Linked DNA regions of Piscinibacter sp. HJYY11. The protein of the gene in region 3 binds, or shares a complex with, the protein of the main gene of each other region. Links are inferred from orthologs where the notes say so. Each region holds a gene or a part of one and is shown on either strand. Other genes may lie near its edges.

Region 1 (3,787 bases), 440 kb from region 3 along the record:
TCCTGATGCGCAAGGCCGACAGCGAAGGCACCTCGATGCCGGAGGACGTGGCCTTCTTCGTCGCCAAGAACGTGCGCGCCAACGTGCGCGAACTCGAAGGCGCGCTGCGCAAGATCCTGGCCTATTCACGTTTCTCGCAGAAGGACATCAACATCCAGCTCGCCCGCGAGGCGCTGAAGGACCTGTTGTCGATCCAGAACCGCCAGATCGGCGTCGAGAACATCCAGAAGACGGTGGCGGATTTCTACAAGATCAAGGTCGCCGACATGTACAGCAAGAAGCGCCCGGCCAGCATCGCGCGGCCGCGCCAGATCGCCATGTACATCGCCAAGGAGATGACGCAGAAGAGCCTGCCCGAGATCGGCGAACTCTTCGGCGGCCGCGACCACACGACGGTGCTTCACGCGGTGCGCAAGATCGCCGCCGAACGCCAGAAGAACACCGAGCTCAACCAGCAGCTGCACGTGCTGGAACAGACGCTCAAGGGCTGAGGACGAGACAAGGAAGAAGCTTCAGCACACGCGCCGGCGCCGTGTCAAATCACAAGCCTGGGGACAACTTCAGAACAAGTTCCAGGATGTCCACAGCCCCGCGCCCTTCCCCAAAGTTGTTGTCGGTTCGTCCCGGGTTTTGCGAGGTCGTCGCACACAGGGTTCGCTTGAAGATAAACGCTTGATGGAACAGGAGAAAATGGCGTTCTCCACAGAAAATGTCGTGCTCTACTACGACGACCAATTTAAGAGGTTGACATGATTGTCTTGAAGACAGCACAAGAAAAAGTCTTGAGCGCCTTGCAGGCCGTCTCGGGCATCGTCGAGCGTCGTCACACCTTGCCCATCCTGGCCAACGTGCTGATCAAGAAGACCGGCGGCCAGATCGAGTTCACGACTTCCGACCTCGAGATCCAGGTGCGCACCACGGCCGAGTTCGACGGCGACGCGGGCAACTTCAGCACCACCGTTGGGGCCCGCAAGCTGATCGACATCCTGCGTTCGCTGCCGGCCGACCAGACGGTGAGCCTGTCGGCCAACCAGAACAAGCTCACGCTGCAAGGCGGCAAGAGCCGCTTCACGCTGCAGACCCTGCCGGCCGACGACTTCCCGCTGGTGCAGGAAGCCGCCGACTTCGGGCCGATGTTCAGCGTGCCGCAGAAGACGCTGAAGACCTTGATCAACCAGGTGCACTTCGCGATGGCGGTGCACGACATCCGCTACTACCTGAACGGCATCCTCTTCGTCGCCGAAGGCAAGAGCCTGACCTTGGTCGCCACCGATGGCCACCGCCTCGCGCTCGCGCAGGCCACGCTCGATGTCGAGATCCCGAAGCAGGAAGTGATCCTCCCGCGCAAGACGGTGCTCGAGCTGCAGCGCCTCCTGAAGGACGAAGACACCGCGATCGAGATGCGCTTTGCCGGCAACCAGGCGAAGTTCAGCTTCTCGGGCATGGAGTTCGTCACCAAGCTGGTCGAGGGCAAGTTCCCCGACTACAACCGCGTGATCCCGAAGAACCACAAGAACAGCCTCACGCTCGGCCGCGCGCCGCTGCTGGCGAGCCTGCAACGTGCCGCCATCCTGACGAGCGAGAAGTTCAAGGGTGTGCGCGTCAACCTCGAGCCCGGCAGCCTGCGCATCGCCTCGAGCAACGCCGAACAGGAAGAGGCCAAGGAAGAACTCGAGGTCGACTACGGCGGCGACACCATCGAGATCGGCTTCAACGTGACCTACCTGATGGACGTGCTGGCCAACATGAGCGTCGACATGGTCAAGCTCGAGCTCCAGGACACCAACTCCAGCGTCTTGATCACCGTGCCCGAGCAGGCCGGCTTCAAGTACGTGGTGATGCCGATGAGGATCTGACCCCTGCGCGGCCCTCGTGCCGACCGTGACATGCCAAGCGGGCTTCGGCCCGCTTCACCGTTTCTAAAGAGGGGTGCCTACCCCGTTGAGAGAGTTCCAAGCGGCCATGACCGACGTCCAAAACCTCCCCGAAGAACCCGCCAAGAAGACCGCCGCCGAGATCAGCGCCGGTTATGGCGAGGGCAGTATCCAGATCCTCGAGGGCCTGGAAGCGGTGCGCAAACGCCCCGGCATGTACATCGGCGACACCTCCGACGGCACCGGCCTGCACCACCTGGTGTTCGAGGTGGTCGACAACTCGATTGACGAAGCCCTCGCCGGCCATTGCGACGACATCGTCGTCACCATCCACAGCGACAACTCCATCTCCGTCATCGACAACGGCCGCGGCATCCCCACGGGCGTGAAGATGGACGACAAACACGAGCCCAAGCGTTCGGCGGCCGAGATCGCCCTGACCGAGCTGCACGCCGGCGGCAAGTTCAACCAGAACAGCTACAAGGTTTCGGGCGGCCTGCACGGCGTGGGCGTGTCGTGCGTGAACGCGCTCTCGAAGTGGCTGCGCCTGACCGTGCGCCGCGACGGCAAGCAGCACTACATCGAGTTCAAGAAAGGCGTGCCGCAAGACCGCCTGATCGAGATGCGCGATGGCTTCGAGGTGAGCCCGATGCGCATCACCGGCGAGACCGAGAAGCGCGGTACCGAGGTCCACTTCCTGCCCGACGACGAGATCTTCCAGCAGAACAACGACTTCCACTACGACATCCTCGCCAAGCGCCTGCGCGAGCTTTCGTTCCTCAACAACGGCGTGAAGATCCGCCTCGTCGACGAGCGGAACAACAAGGAAGACAACTTCGCCTTCGCCGGCGGTGTGAAGGGCTTCGTCGACTTCATCAACACCGGCAAGAAGGTGCTGAACCCGACCGTCTTCCACGCCACGGGCGAGAAGAACAGCGAACAGGGCACCACCATCACCACCGAGGTGGCGATGCAGTGGAACGACGGCTACAGCGAGTCGGTGCTGTGCTTCACCAACAACATCCCCCAGCGTGACGGTGGCACCCACCTCACCGGCATGCGCGCCGCGATGACGCGTGTCATCAACAAGTACATCGAAGACAACGAGCTCGCCAAGAAAGCCAAGGTCGAGGTGACCGGCGACGACATGCGCGAAGGCCTGTGCTGCGTGCTCAGCGTGAAGGTGCCCGAGCCCAAGTTCTCCAGCCAGACCAAGGACAAGCTGGTGTCGAGCGAAGTGCGCGGCCCGGTGGAAGACGTGGTGAGCAAGGCGCTGACCGACTACCTGCTCGAGAACCCCAACGACGCCAAGATCATCTGCGGCAAGATCGTCGAAGCCGCCAAGGCCCGCGAGGCCGCCCGCAAGGCGCGCGAGATGACGCGCCGCAAGGGCGTGCTCGACGGCATGGGCCTGCCCGGCAAGCTCGCCGACTGCCAGGAAAAAGACCCGGCGCTGTGCGAGATCTACATCGTCGAGGGTGACTCCGCCGGGGGCTCCGCCAAGCAGGGCCGCGACCGCAAGTTCCAGGCGATCCTGCCCCTGCGCGGCAAGATCCTCAACGTGGAGCGTGCCCGCTTCGAGCGCCTGCTCACCAGCAATGAAATCCTCACGCTGATCACCGCGCTCGGCACCAGCATCGGCAAGGAAGAGTTCAACCCTGACAAGCTGCGCTACCACCGCATCATCATCATGACCGACGCGGACGTGGACGGTGCGCACATCCGCACGCTGCTGCTCACCTTCTTCTATCGGCAGATGCCCGAGATCGTCGAACGTGGCCATGTCTACATCGCGCAGCCGCCGCTCTACAAGGTCAAGCTCGGCAAGGAAGAGCAGTACCTGAAGGACGGCCACGAGCTCGATGCCTACCTGCTCAAGGTGGCGCTCAAAGACGCCAAGCTCGAGACCGGCA
Region 2 (3,945 bases), on a different replicon or contig from region 3:
CAGCTGGCCGGCATCTCGCGCGACGAATTCCTGACGCTCAACCCGCAGATGAACAAGCCGGTGATCCTCGCCGCCGGCACGCCTCAGATCCTGCTGCCCTACGACAACGCCAGCCTCTTCGTGCGCAACGTCGCCGCCCATCGCGGCCCGTTTGCCACCTGGACGGCCTGGGTGGCCCCCAAGACGGTGAAGCCAAGCGAAGCCGCCAAGCAGTTCGGCATCAGCGAAGCCGAACTGCGCGACGTGAACAAGATTCCGCCGCGCATGCTGGTGAAGGCCGGCTCGACCCTGCTCGTGCCGCGCGCTGAAACCCTCTTGAAGGATGTGTCGGTGCACCTGGCCGACAACGCCGTGATGTCGCTCGCGCCCGAGGCGGTGCCGCCGCGTCGCATCACGCACCGTGCGGTCAAGGGCGACACCGTCGCGTCGGTCGCTCGTCGCTACCGGGTGAGCGCATCGCAGGTGGCCTCGTGGAACAAGGTCGCCACCGGCGCCAGCTTCGCCGCCGGCCACAGCGTGATCGTCTATGTGCCGCAGCGGCAGCCCACCGTGCGCAGCAGCGTCAAGGCGAAGAAGCCAGCGATCCAGCGCAAGGCAACGAGCCCGACGCGCAAGCGTCGCTGATCAGCGGCGGTCGACCAGCGCGTGGGCGATGGTGCCCAGGTCCACGTATTCGAGCTCGCTGCCGATCGGCACGCCCCGCGCGAGCCGCGTGACCTTCACGCCACGCGACTTGAGCGCTTCGGCGATCACATGCGCCGTCGCTTCGCCTTCTGCGGTGAAGCTGGTCGCGACGATGACCTCGTCGACGCTGCCCTCGCTGGCGCGATCGACGAGTTGCTGCAGCCCGATGTCGCGCACACCGATGCCGTCGAGCGGGCTCAAGCGCCCCATCAGCACGAAATAGAGCCCGCGGTAGCTGCCGGTGCGCTCCATCGCCGCCTGGTCGGCCGGCGTCTCCACCACGCACAGCAGGCGCTGATCGCGGGTGTCGTCGAGACACGTGCGGCAGACCGTTGCTTCGGTGAAGGTGTGGCAGCGTTCGCAGTGGCGGATGTCGTTGACCGCCGAGGTCAAGGCATGTGCGATGCGCTGGGCGCCTTCGCGGTCGTGCTGCAGCAGATGGAAGGCCATGCGCTGCGCCGATTTCTGCCCCACGCCCGGCAGGCGTCGCAGGGCTTCGATCAGGCCGTCGAGCGCGGGTTCGGCCACGGGGTCAGAACGGGAACTTCATGCCGGGGGGAAGCGGCATGCCAGCGGTGAGCTTGCCCATCTTCTCCTGCGACACGGCCTCGGCGCGGCGCACGGCGTCGTTGAAGGCGGCGGCCACCAGATCTTCGAGCATGTCCTTGTCGTCGGCGAGCAGGCTCGGGTCGATGGCCACGCGCTTGACGTCGTGCTTGCAGGTCATCGTGATCTTCACGAGGCCGGCACCCGACTGGCCTTCGACTTCCAGGCTCGCGAGTTCTTCCTGCGCCTTCTTCAGGTTGTCCTGCATCGCCTGCGCCTGCTTCATCAGGCCGGCGAGTTGGTTCTTCATCATGGTGGGGTTCTCCAGAAATCAATGAGGCTTGACGGAGCCCGGCACGATGCGTGCCGTCTTGAACTGCTTCATCAGGGCCTGCACCAGGGGGTCGTTGTGGATGATTTGCTCGGCCTCGTTCTGCCGGCGCGTGCGTTCTGCCGCGGCGCGCTGGGCCGGCGTGTCGGTGGCAACACCGGCTTCGACCTCGATCTGCACCGGGCGTTGCAGCAGGTCGGCCAGCGCCGCCTGCAGCTTGTCGCGCTGGGCCGGTGCGCGCAGGGTTTCGCGCTCGACACGCAAGCGCCACACACCCGCGGGCTCATCGGCCGCGAGGCATTGCGCCTGCATCGCGAGTTCCTTCACCAGGGCGCCGATGCTGCCCGCCTCGACCATGCGGGACACAACCTCGGCCCAGCGGTCGCCGAGCGGCGTGGGCTCGAACACAGGCGCAGCGGCGGCCGTGGACGCAAACGGCCGCGGCGGCTCGCGCACCTCGACAGGCGCTGACGCGGCTTCATCTTCATCAGGCACGTCGTCGAGCCAGGGGGGCGGCTCGCTGCTCGCCGCGGGCGCCGGTGTGGGCACGACGGCAGCGCGCGCGGCCGGCGCCGGCGCGACCGCCGCCGCGCGAACGGACGGGGCCGCCGGTGCGGGTGAAGCAGGTGCGGGTGCGGGAACCGGCGTTGGCAGCGAAGGCGCAACCGCCACCGGCCGAGTCACCACGGCGGGTGCCGCGGTTCGCGCGGCAGGCGCCGAACCGGCTCGCTGCGGCGAGGTGCCCGCCGCGCCTGGCCGGAATGCCAGCATGCGCAGCAGCACCATCACCAGCCCGCTGTACTCATCGGGGGCCAGGGCCAGCTCGGCGCGACCATGGAGCACGATGCTGTAGAGGAACTGCGTTTCGTCGGGCGCCAGGAGGCCGGCCAGTCGCGCAGCGGTCGGACTGTCGGGATCGTTCTCGTCGATCGCGTCGGGCACCGCCTGCGCCACGGCCATCTGCTGCAGCAGGGCGGCCATCTCTTCCAGCGTGCCGGCGGCCGACAAGCCCAGGCTGCGCAGCCCGTCGACCGCGGCCACCACGTCGGCACCCTGCCCGGCCGCCAGCGCCTCGACCAGCCGCACGGCATGGCTCCGGTCCACGGCACCCAGCATCTGGCGCACGCCCGCTTCGCTCAACACGCCCGCACCGAAGGCGATGGCCTGGTCGGTGAGCGACAGCGCATCGCGCATCGAGCCGCGTGCGGCCTTCGCCAGAAGGCGCAGGGCACCCGGCTCGGCCGCGATGCTCTCTGCGGCGAGTACCCGGGCCAGATGCTCCTGCACCGTCTGCGGTGCCATCGGGCGCAGGTTGAATTGCAGGCAGCGCGAGAGCACCGTCGGCGGCACCTTCTGCGGGTCGGTCGTGGCCAGCACGAACTTCAGGTATTCGGGGGGCTCTTCCAGCGTCTTGAGCATCGCGTTGAACGCGGTGTTCGAGAGCATGTGCACTTCGTCGATGAGATAGACCTTGAAGCGCCCCACCACCGGCTTGTAGACCGCCTGGTCGAGCAGCAGGGAGATCTCTTCGACGCCACGGTTCGACGCCGCATCGAGCTCGACGTAGTCGACGAAACGGCCGCTGTCGATGTCACGGCAGGCGCTGCACGTGCCGCACGGGTGGGCGGTGATGCCGCCCTGGCCATCGGCTCCGGTGCAGTTGAGCGCCTTGGCCAGGATGCGCGAGACCGAGGTCTTGCCGACGCCGCGCGTGCCGGTGAAGAGGTAGGCATGGTGCAGGCGCTGCTGCGTGAGCGCATTGCTCAGGGCCTGCACCACGTGTTCCTGCCCCACCAGCGCCTCGAAGTCGCGGGAGCGGTATTTGCGGGCGAGGACGAGATAGGACATCGGGCCATTCTAATGAGGCAGTCCTGGGTGATCCGGGATAATCCTGCCTTCTCTTGCCTACCAGCTCGCCCAGCCTGCCCGATGAATCCCACGCCTGCCCAAGACACGCTCAGCTATGAACAAGCCGGCGTCAACTACGACCTGATCGACCCGCTGAAGGTCGCGGCACAGCGTGCTGCCAAGGCCACGGGTGCTCATTTGGCCGGCCATGGTTTCACCGAAGTCGAGGCCTCGCGTGGCGAATCGGCCTACGTGGTCGACGTGGGCCCGTTCTACATCGCCTCCATCGTCGAATGCCTGGGTTCCAAGGCACTGGTGGCCGACGAGATGAAGGCGCTCACCGGCAAAAGCTACTACGACGGCATCGCCCAAGACACGATCGCGATGGCGATCAACGACCTCATCACCGTCGGCGCCACGCCGCTCGTGGTGCAGGCCTACTGGGCGGCCGGCGGTTCCGACTGGTTCTCCGACGCACAGCGCGCCAAGGCGCTCGTCGACGGCTGGAAGCGCGCCTGCGACACCTGCCAGGTGGC
Region 3 (7,673 bases):
TGGGATGACGCCGTCGCCACGCTCGCGCAGGCGCTGCGCGCGAAGGGCTGGCACCTCGCGACGGCCGAGTCGTGCACCGGTGGGCTGATCGCCGCCGCCTGCACCGCGATCGCCGGCTCCAGCGACTGGTTCGAGCGTGGCTTCGTCACCTACTCCAACGAGGCCAAGACCGAGCTGATCGGCGTGCCGCCTGCGCTCATCGCGCAGCATGGCGCCGTGAGCGCCGAGGTGGCGCAGGCGATGGCCGAGGGTGCGTTGCGCGCGGCGCGTGTCGAGCTCGCCGTGGCCGTCACCGGCATCGCCGGCCCGGGCGGTGCGACGCCCGGCAAGCCCGTCGGCACGGTGTGGCTGGCCGTGGCGCAGCATGGCGCCACGACACAGCCCGTGCTGCTGCAACTCGACGGCTCGCGCAGCGACGTCCGCGAGCAGACCGTCGACGCCGCGCTGGCGGCCCTGCTCGCCCGCGCGCGATGAGCCTGCTGCTCGCCACCGACTTCGCGCCCGACGCCCTCGCCGCCTGGGCCGAGCAGTTGCGAGCAGCCTTGCCCGGCGTGCCGGTGCTCACCGAGCGCCACCCGGCCACCGATGGCGACATCACCATGGCCATCGTCGCCAACCCGCCCGCCGGTGCACTCAAGGACCTGCCGCGCCTGGGCTTCATCCAGTCGATGTGGGCCGGCGTCGACAAGCTGCTGCGCGACGACAGCCTGCCGAGCGACGTGCCCCTCGCGCGCATGGTCGACCCGGCGATGAGCGCCGCGATGGCCGAGACGGCGCTGTGGGCCACCTTGAGCCTGCACCGCGACTACTTCCGCTACGCCGAGCAGCAGCGCGCCGGTGTGTGGCAACAGCTGCCGCAGCGCCGTGCCGATCAGGTGCACGTGGCCGTGCTCGGCCTCGGCGAGATGGGCCGCGCGGTTGCGTTGCGACTGGCCGGCAATGGCTACTTCGTGAGCGGCTGGAGCCGCCGCCAGCGCATCATGGTCGGCGTGGACACCTGCCATGGCGACCACGCCCTGGCCGACCTGCTGCGCGTGGCTGACGTGGTGATCAACCTCTTGCCGCTCACCGTGCGCACGCATTCGCTCTTCGACGAGCGCCGTTTCTCGCAGATGAAGCGCGGCGCCGGCTTCGTGAACCTGGCGCGCGGCCAGCACGTGGTGGAAGCGGCGCTGCTGGCCGCACTCGACAACGGCCGCATCGGGCGCGCGGTGCTCGATGTCTTCCACACCGAGCCGCTGCCGCCGAACCACCGCTTCTGGGTGCACCCGCAGGTGACGCTGCTGCCGCATGCGGCGGCGCTGACCGACCTCAGCAGTGCGACCGGCATCGCGGTCGCCAACCTCAACGCCTTCCGCGAAGGGCGACCGTTGTCACACCTGGTCGACCGGACGAAAGGCTATTGATCAGGCGGTGAGCGCCAGCCGAACGCTCTTGCGCGGGCCCCCGCCCGCCGTCCACTGCACGAGCATCAGCACCAGCCGCTTCAAGCCTTCCCAGGCGTCGAGCGGCCAGTCGGGGTGCTTGAGGCCCTTGGCAAGACCGTCGCAGATCTGCGCGGCTTCGACCAGCTGGGCGAGCGCGTTGTCGGTGAGCAGCGGCACGGCGCGCTCGAAGAGGCGCTCCTTTGCGCCCCACACCCGCGCCTCGCGCAGCGCCATCGGCAAGGGCTTGCCATGGTTCATCGCATCACGCACACGCTTGAGCGAGAGGATGTCGTTGGCGAGCGTCCAGTGCACGAGCACCGCGGCCTCGCCTTCGGCCTGCAGGCCGTCGAGCATGCGCAGCGCACGCGTGGCCTGGCCGGCGAGCACCGCCTCGCCGAGCTTGAAGACGTCGTAGCGCGCCACGTTGAGCACCGCCGCTTCGATCTGCTCGAAACTCAGTTCACCCGCGGGGTAGAGCAGCGCAAGCTTCTGAATTTCCTGGTGGGCCGCGAGCAGGTTGCCTTCCACGCGGTCGGAGAAAAAGGCCAGCGCCTGCTGCCCCGCCTCACCGCCCTGCACCCGCTGGCCCTGCGCGGCCAGGCGCTGCGCGATCCACGCCGGCAAGGCCTTGCGCTCGATCGCGAACACCGGCACCGTCACGCCCGCGCCGTCGAGCGCGGTGAACCAGGCGCTGCTCTGCTGCGTGCGGTCGAGCTTGGGCAAGGTGACGATGGTGACCACGTCGTCGCTCAGCGTCTCGCAGTAGCGCTGCAGGGCCTCGGAGCCGTCCTTGCCGGGCTTGCCGGACGGAATGCGGATCTCGATCAGCTGCTTGTCGGCAAACAGGCTCATCGCCTGCGAGGCGCCCAGCAGGCCGCTCCAGTCGAAATGCGCGCCGGCGACGGTGTGCACCTGGCGCTCGGTGTGGCCGGCGGCGCGCGCCGCGGCGCGGATGGCGTCGGTCGCCTCCTGTGCCAGCAGCGGCTCGTCGCCGTAGACGACGTAGAGCGGGCGCAGCCCTTTGGCGAGATGGGGGGCGAGCTGGTCGGCGCGTACCTGCATGAATCGTGATTCTCTACAACGAACGCACGGCTGCCAACCGGCGCAACACCTGGTTCGCGATGTCGCTCTGCATCGCGCGGTAGAGCATCTCTTCTTCCTGCTCCTTGCCCAAGGCATCGCGCTCGTTGTAGGTCATGTCGCGCGTCAGCGCGATCGCGGTCGACGGGATCAGCTCCTTGCCGGCGAGCGTGTGCAGGCGGAACTGCAGATGCAGGCGCAGCTGGATCTCGCGCACCTCGCCTGCCGCCGTCGTGACCACCACGCCCTTGCCGCGCTTGTCGGTCTGGCCGTCGAAGACGACCTCGGCCTGCGCCGGCACCTCGACCACGCGGGTGGTGGTGGTCGACGCGATCTGGCGGCGCAGCTCTTCGGCCAGCGGCGAGTGCGGCTTGAAACCGGAGAGGTAGATGGTCTTGAAGCGCAGCTCGGGTGCGCGGCGCAGCTGGAAGCCGCAGCCGGCGGACAGGGCCGCCAGCCCGAGGACGAACGAACGTCGGGGATTGATCACCCCACCACCACGTTCACCAGGCGGCCCGGCACGATGATGATCTTCTTCGGCGCCTTGCCTTCTGCGAACTTGATGAAGTCCGGGCTCGCCAGCGCCGCCGCTTCGATCGCCGCCTTGTCGGCCGTCGCCGGCACCTTGATGGCGCCACGCAGCTTGCCGTTGACCTGCAGCATCAGCTCGATCTCGTCCTGCACCAAGGCACCTTCGTCGACCTGCGGCCAGGGTGCATCGAGCAGGTCGCCGTGCACGGTGGCGTAGCCGAGGTCCTGCCACAGCTGCCAGGTGATGTGCGGGCAGGCCGGGTACAGCGCACGCAGCAGGATGCCGAAGGCCTCTCGGATCACCGCGGGTGCACCGACCTTGAAGCCTTCGAGCGCGTTGAGCAGCTTCATCGCACCGGAGACCACGGTGTTGTACTGCATGCGCTCGTAGTCGTAGGTGATCTGCTTGAGCACCGTGTGCACCTCGCGGCGCAGCGCCTTCGCCTCGGCACCGTCGCCGCCGGTCGTGTCGCCGGTGGCGCGCAGGGCCTCGGCGTTCTTCGCGGCGTAGTTCCACACACGGCGCAGGAAGCGGTGCGCGCCGTCGACGCCGGCGTCGTTCCACTCCAGCGTCTGCTCCGGCGGCGAGGCGAACATCACGAAGAGGCGCGCGGTGTCGGCGCCGTAGCGCTCGATCAGGTCCTGCGGGTCGACGCCGTTGTTCTTGGACTTGGACATGGTCGTCCAGCCCTCGTAGGTCACCGGCTTGCCGTCGGCCTTGAGCGTGGCCGAGAGCACGTGCGCGTGTTCGTCGCGCACGATGTCGAGCTCGTGGGCCCAGAAGTACTCTTTGCCGCCGTCGGTGCGCGAGAAGGCTTCGTTGAGCACCATGCCTTGGGTCAGCAGCTTGGTGAAGGGCTCGTCGACCTTCACCAGGCCCAGGTCGCGCATGACCTTGGTCCAGAAGCGGGCGTACAGCAGGTGCAGGATCGCGTGCTCGATGCCGCCGATGTACTGGTCCATCGGCATCCAGTACTGCGTGCCGGCGCCGACCATCGCCTTGTCGTTCTTCGCGTCGCAGTAGCGCATGAAGTACCACGAGCTGTCGACGAAGGTGTCCATCGTGTCGGTCTCGCGGCGTGCAGGCTTGCCGCAGACCGGGCACTTGCAGGCCAGGAAGGCTTCGTTCTTGTTCAGCGGGTTGCCGCTGCCGTCGGGCACCACGTCTTCGGGCAGCACGACCGGCAGGTCGCGCTCGGGCACCGGCACCGGGCCGTGCTCGTCGCAGTGGATGATGGGGATGGGGGTGCCCCAGTAGCGCTGGCGGCTGATGCCCCAGTCGCGCAGGCGCCAGGTGGTCTTCTTCTCGCCCAGGCCCTTGGCGGCCAGCGCCTTGGCCACGGCATTGACCGCATCCTGGTACTTGAGGCCGCTGAAGTTGTCGGAGTTGATGGTCACGCCGCGCTGCTTGTCGGCGTACCAGTCCTGCCAGTGGTCGTAGCTGTAGTGCTCGCCGTCCACGTGCACGACTTCGAGGATATCGATGCCGTACTTCTTGGCGAAGGCGAAGTCGCGCTCGTCGTGCGCCGGCACGCCCATCACCGCGCCGTCGCCGTAGCTCATCAGCACGTAGTTGCCGACCCACACCGGCACCGCTTCGCCAGTGATCGGGTGCGAGACATGCAAGCCGGTGGGCACGCCCTTCTTCTCTTGCGTCGCGAGCTCGGCTTCGGTCGTGCCGCCGGTCTTGCACTCTTCGATGAAGGCGGCGACCGCCGGGTTGGCACGGGCCGCGTGCGCGGCCAGCGGGTGCTCGGGCGCCACGGCAGCGAAGGTCACGCCCATGATGGTGTCGGCACGCGTGGTGAAGACGTAGAGCTTGCCGTCCTGGATCAGCTTGCCGTCAGGGCCGGCAATGCTGTGCGTGAAGGCGAAGCGCACACCTTCGCTCTTGCCGATCCAGTTCTCCTGCATCAGCTTCACGCGCTCGGGCCAGCCCGGGAGCTTGTGCGTCACATGCTCCAGCAACTCCTCGGCGTACTTGGTGATGTTGAGGTAGTAGCCGGGGATCTCGCGCTTCTCGACCGGCGCGCCGGAGCGCCAGCCCTTGCCATCGATCACCTGCTCGTTGGCGAGCACGGTCTGGTCGACCGGGTCCCAGTTCACCACCTGCGTGCGGCGCTCGGCGATGCCGGCCTTCAGCATCTTGAGGAACAGCCACTGGTTCCAGCGGTAGTAGTCGGGCGAGCAGGTCGCGACCTCGCGGCTCCAGTCGATGGCCAGGCCCATCGCCTGCATCTGGCCCTTCATGTAGGCGATGTTGTCGTAGGTCCACTTGGCCGGCGGCACCTTGTTCTTGATGGCGGCGTTTTCGGCCGGCAGGCCGAAGGCGTCCCAGCCCATGGGCATCAGCACGTTCATGCCCTTCATGCGCAACTGGCGCGTGAGCATGTCGTTGATGGTGTAGTTGCGCACATGGCCCATGTGCAGCTTGCCGCTCGGGTAGGGCAGCATCGAGCAGGCGTAGAACTTCTGCTTGCTCGCGTCTTCGGTCACGCGGTAGGCATCGGCGGCTTTCCAGGCGGCCTGGGCGGCACGCTCGATCTCGGTGGGCTTGAAGTCGGGGTTCATGGGCTCGGCTCGTTGGCTCGCTCTTCGGACAGACGCACGAACGCCCGCCTCCTTGGGGGACGGAATTATAGGAAGGGGCCCCGGCATGAGCCGGGTAGGTGCTTAAAAGCGCGGCAGGTCGGCGAAGGGCAGGAGCCCTTTCTTGACGTGCATCTTTCCGTACTCGGCACAACGGTGCAGCGTGGGGATGACCTTGCCAGGGTTCAGGAGCCCCGCCGGGTCGAAGGCGTGCTTCACGCCAAACATCTGCGCCCGCTCGGCCGAGGAGAACTGCACGCACATCGACGCGAGCTTCTCGACGCCCACGCCGTGCTCGCCGGTCACCGTGCCGCCCATCGCCACGCTGGTCTCCAGGATATCGGCGCCGAAGAGCTCGCAGCGGCGCAGCTGGTCGGGGTCGTTGGCATCGAAGAGGATGAGCGGGTGCAGGTTGCCGTCGCCCGCGTGGAAGACGTTGACGCAGCGGAGCTGGTACTTCTTCTCCATCTCGGCGATGGCGATGAGGATGTCGGCCAAGCGCTTGCGCGGGATGGTCGAGTCCATGCACATGTAGTCGGGGCTGATGCGGCCGCTGGCGGGGAAGGCATTTTTCCGGCCGCTCCAGAAGCGCAGGCGCTGGGTCTCGTCGCGGCTCACTTCCATGCGGGTGGCGCCACTTTCGATCAGCACGTCCTGCATGCGGCCGATCTCCTCGGCCACCTCTTCGGGCGTACCGTCGCTCTCGCAGAGCAGGATGGCGGCAGCGTCGACGTCGTAGCCGGCGTGCACGAAGTCTTCGACGGCGGCGATCATCGGCTTGTCCATCATCTCGAGGCCGGCCGGGATGATGCCGGCCGCGATGATGGCCGCCACCGCATCACCGGCGCGGCGGATGTCGTCGAAGCTCGCCATGATGCAGCGCGCGAGGCGCGGCTTGGGCACGAGCTTGACCGTCGCCTCGGTCACCACGGCCAGCATGCCTTCGCTGCCGACCATCACCGCCATCAAGTCCAGGCCTGGCACGTCGAAGGCCTCGGAACCGAACTCGACCGGCTCGCCTTCCATCGTGAAGCCGCGCACCCGCAGCACGTTGTGCACCGTGAGGCCGTACTTCAGGCAGTGCACGCCGCCGGAGTTCTCGGCCACGTTGCCGCCGATGGTGCAGGCGATCTGGCTGCTTGGGTCAGGCGCGTAGTACAGGCCATGCGGCGCGGCCGCCTCGCTGATCGCGAGGTTGCGCACGCCGCACTGCACGACGGCCGTGCGCGACAGCGGGTCGACCTTCAGGATGCGGTTGAACTTGGCAAGGCTCAGCGTCACGCCCATGCGGTGCGGCATCGCACCCCCCGACAGGCCGGTGCCGGCCCCGCGGGCGACCACCGGCACCTGCAGGCGGTGGCAGGTGCGCAGCACGGCGGCGACCTGCTCCTCCGTCTCGGGCAGGGCCACGGCCAGCGGCTGTTCGCGGTAGGCGGTGAGGCCGTCGCATTCGTAGGGCACGGTGTCTTCGGTGTGCCACAGCAGCGCATGCGGCGGCAGCGCGGCGGCAAGCTCGGACACGACCTGGGCGCGTCGCGCCACCCGTTCGTTCTGCGCGGACTGCGAAGGGGAAACGTTGGTGTTCATGTGGCGGGGAAGACGGTCAACACGCCGGTGTAGCCAAAGAGATGCCGGCGTGCGATCTCGCCGGACGCGAAGAAGCCGACCAGCGGCACGTCACCCAGCGCGCGCTGGATGATCGCAAGCTCCGCCGAGGGCGCCCCGAAGTGCGGCCCGCCGCGGCCCAGGCAGCTCACGTAGATGGCGCCGGCCATGCGCCGCGCCGGGTGCGGGGCGTGGTCGGCCTGCGCGCCCTGCAGCGCGAGCGCGGCCTCGACCGTGAGCGTCTCCGGCTCCAGCTCTTCGCGGATCTCGGCGCAGATGCGCACCAGGTCGCGCCGTGCGGCTTCGGTGTCGCGCCGGCACCAGGCGAGCTGCTGGCCTGCCTCGACGTCGTCGGCCAGCGCCACGGCGCCCCGCCCGGGGTCGATGCCGACGATGTGGCGCACGCGGGTGTCGACGCCGAACTGGCCCGGGCGGGCCAGT

Evidence for each region. The genes of interacting proteins can lie anywhere in the genome.
Region 1: the proteins of holA (region 3) and dnaN are in contact, whole or in part, in a cryo-EM structure (PDB 8GIZ), measured with the Escherichia coli proteins. The link is inferred for Piscinibacter sp. HJYY11 from one-to-one orthologs.
Region 2: the proteins of holA (region 3) and dnaX are in contact, whole or in part, in a cryo-EM structure (PDB 8GIZ), measured with the Escherichia coli proteins. The link is inferred for Piscinibacter sp. HJYY11 from one-to-one orthologs.

Annotation. Positions count from the first base shown.
Region 1 is NZ_JAERQZ010000001.1:3,284,490-3,288,276, forward strand. The notes cover bases 1-2,802. They hold dnaN (DNA polymerase III subunit beta), read left to right. Parts: upstream 1-749; coding sequence 750-1,856; downstream 1,857-2,802. Other genes in these bases: dnaA (chromosomal replication initiator protein DnaA), read left to right, coding at 1-491; gyrB (DNA topoisomerase (ATP-hydrolyzing) subunit B), read left to right, coding at 1,963-2,802. In the rest of the region: more of gyrB, read left to right, coding at 2,803-3,787. UniProt on the Escherichia coli protein: Confers DNA tethering and processivity to DNA polymerases and other proteins. Acts as a clamp, forming a ring around DNA (a reaction catalyzed by the clamp-loading complex) which diffuses in an ATP-independent manner freely and bidirectionally along dsDNA.
Region 2 is NZ_JAERQZ010000002.1:453,032-456,976, reverse strand. The notes cover bases 986-3,945. They hold dnaX (DNA polymerase III subunit gamma/tau), read right to left. Parts: upstream 3,410-3,945; coding sequence 1,562-3,409; downstream 986-1,561. Other genes in these bases: JI745_RS25680 (AIR synthase-related protein), read left to right, coding at 3,491-3,945; JI745_RS25690 (YbaB/EbfC family nucleoid-associated protein), read right to left, coding at 1,217-1,543; recR (recombination mediator RecR), read right to left, coding at 986-1,212. In the rest of the region: JI745_RS25700 (transglycosylase SLT domain-containing protein), read left to right, coding at 1-624; more of recR, read right to left, coding at 625-985. UniProt on the Escherichia coli protein: Part of the beta sliding clamp loading complex, which hydrolyzes ATP to load the beta clamp onto primed DNA to form the DNA replication pre-initiation complex.
Region 3 is NZ_JAERQZ010000001.1:3,715,304-3,722,976, reverse strand. The notes cover bases 449-3,437. They hold holA (DNA polymerase III subunit delta), read right to left. Parts: upstream 2,490-3,437; coding sequence 1,407-2,489; downstream 449-1,406. Other genes in these bases: leuS (leucine--tRNA ligase), read right to left, coding at 2,994-3,437; lptE (LPS assembly lipoprotein LptE), read right to left, coding at 2,503-2,997; JI745_RS17280 (glyoxylate/hydroxypyruvate reductase A), read left to right, coding at 471-1,406; JI745_RS26440 (CinA family protein), read left to right, coding at 449-474. Outside these bases: more of JI745_RS26440, read left to right, coding at 1-448; more of leuS, read right to left, coding at 3,438-5,609; JI745_RS17260 (FAD-linked oxidase C-terminal domain-containing protein), read right to left, coding at 5,712-7,214; JI745_RS17255 (FIST N-terminal domain-containing protein), read right to left, coding at 7,211-7,673. UniProt on the Escherichia coli protein: Part of the beta sliding clamp loading complex, which hydrolyzes ATP to load the beta clamp onto primed DNA to form the DNA replication pre-initiation complex.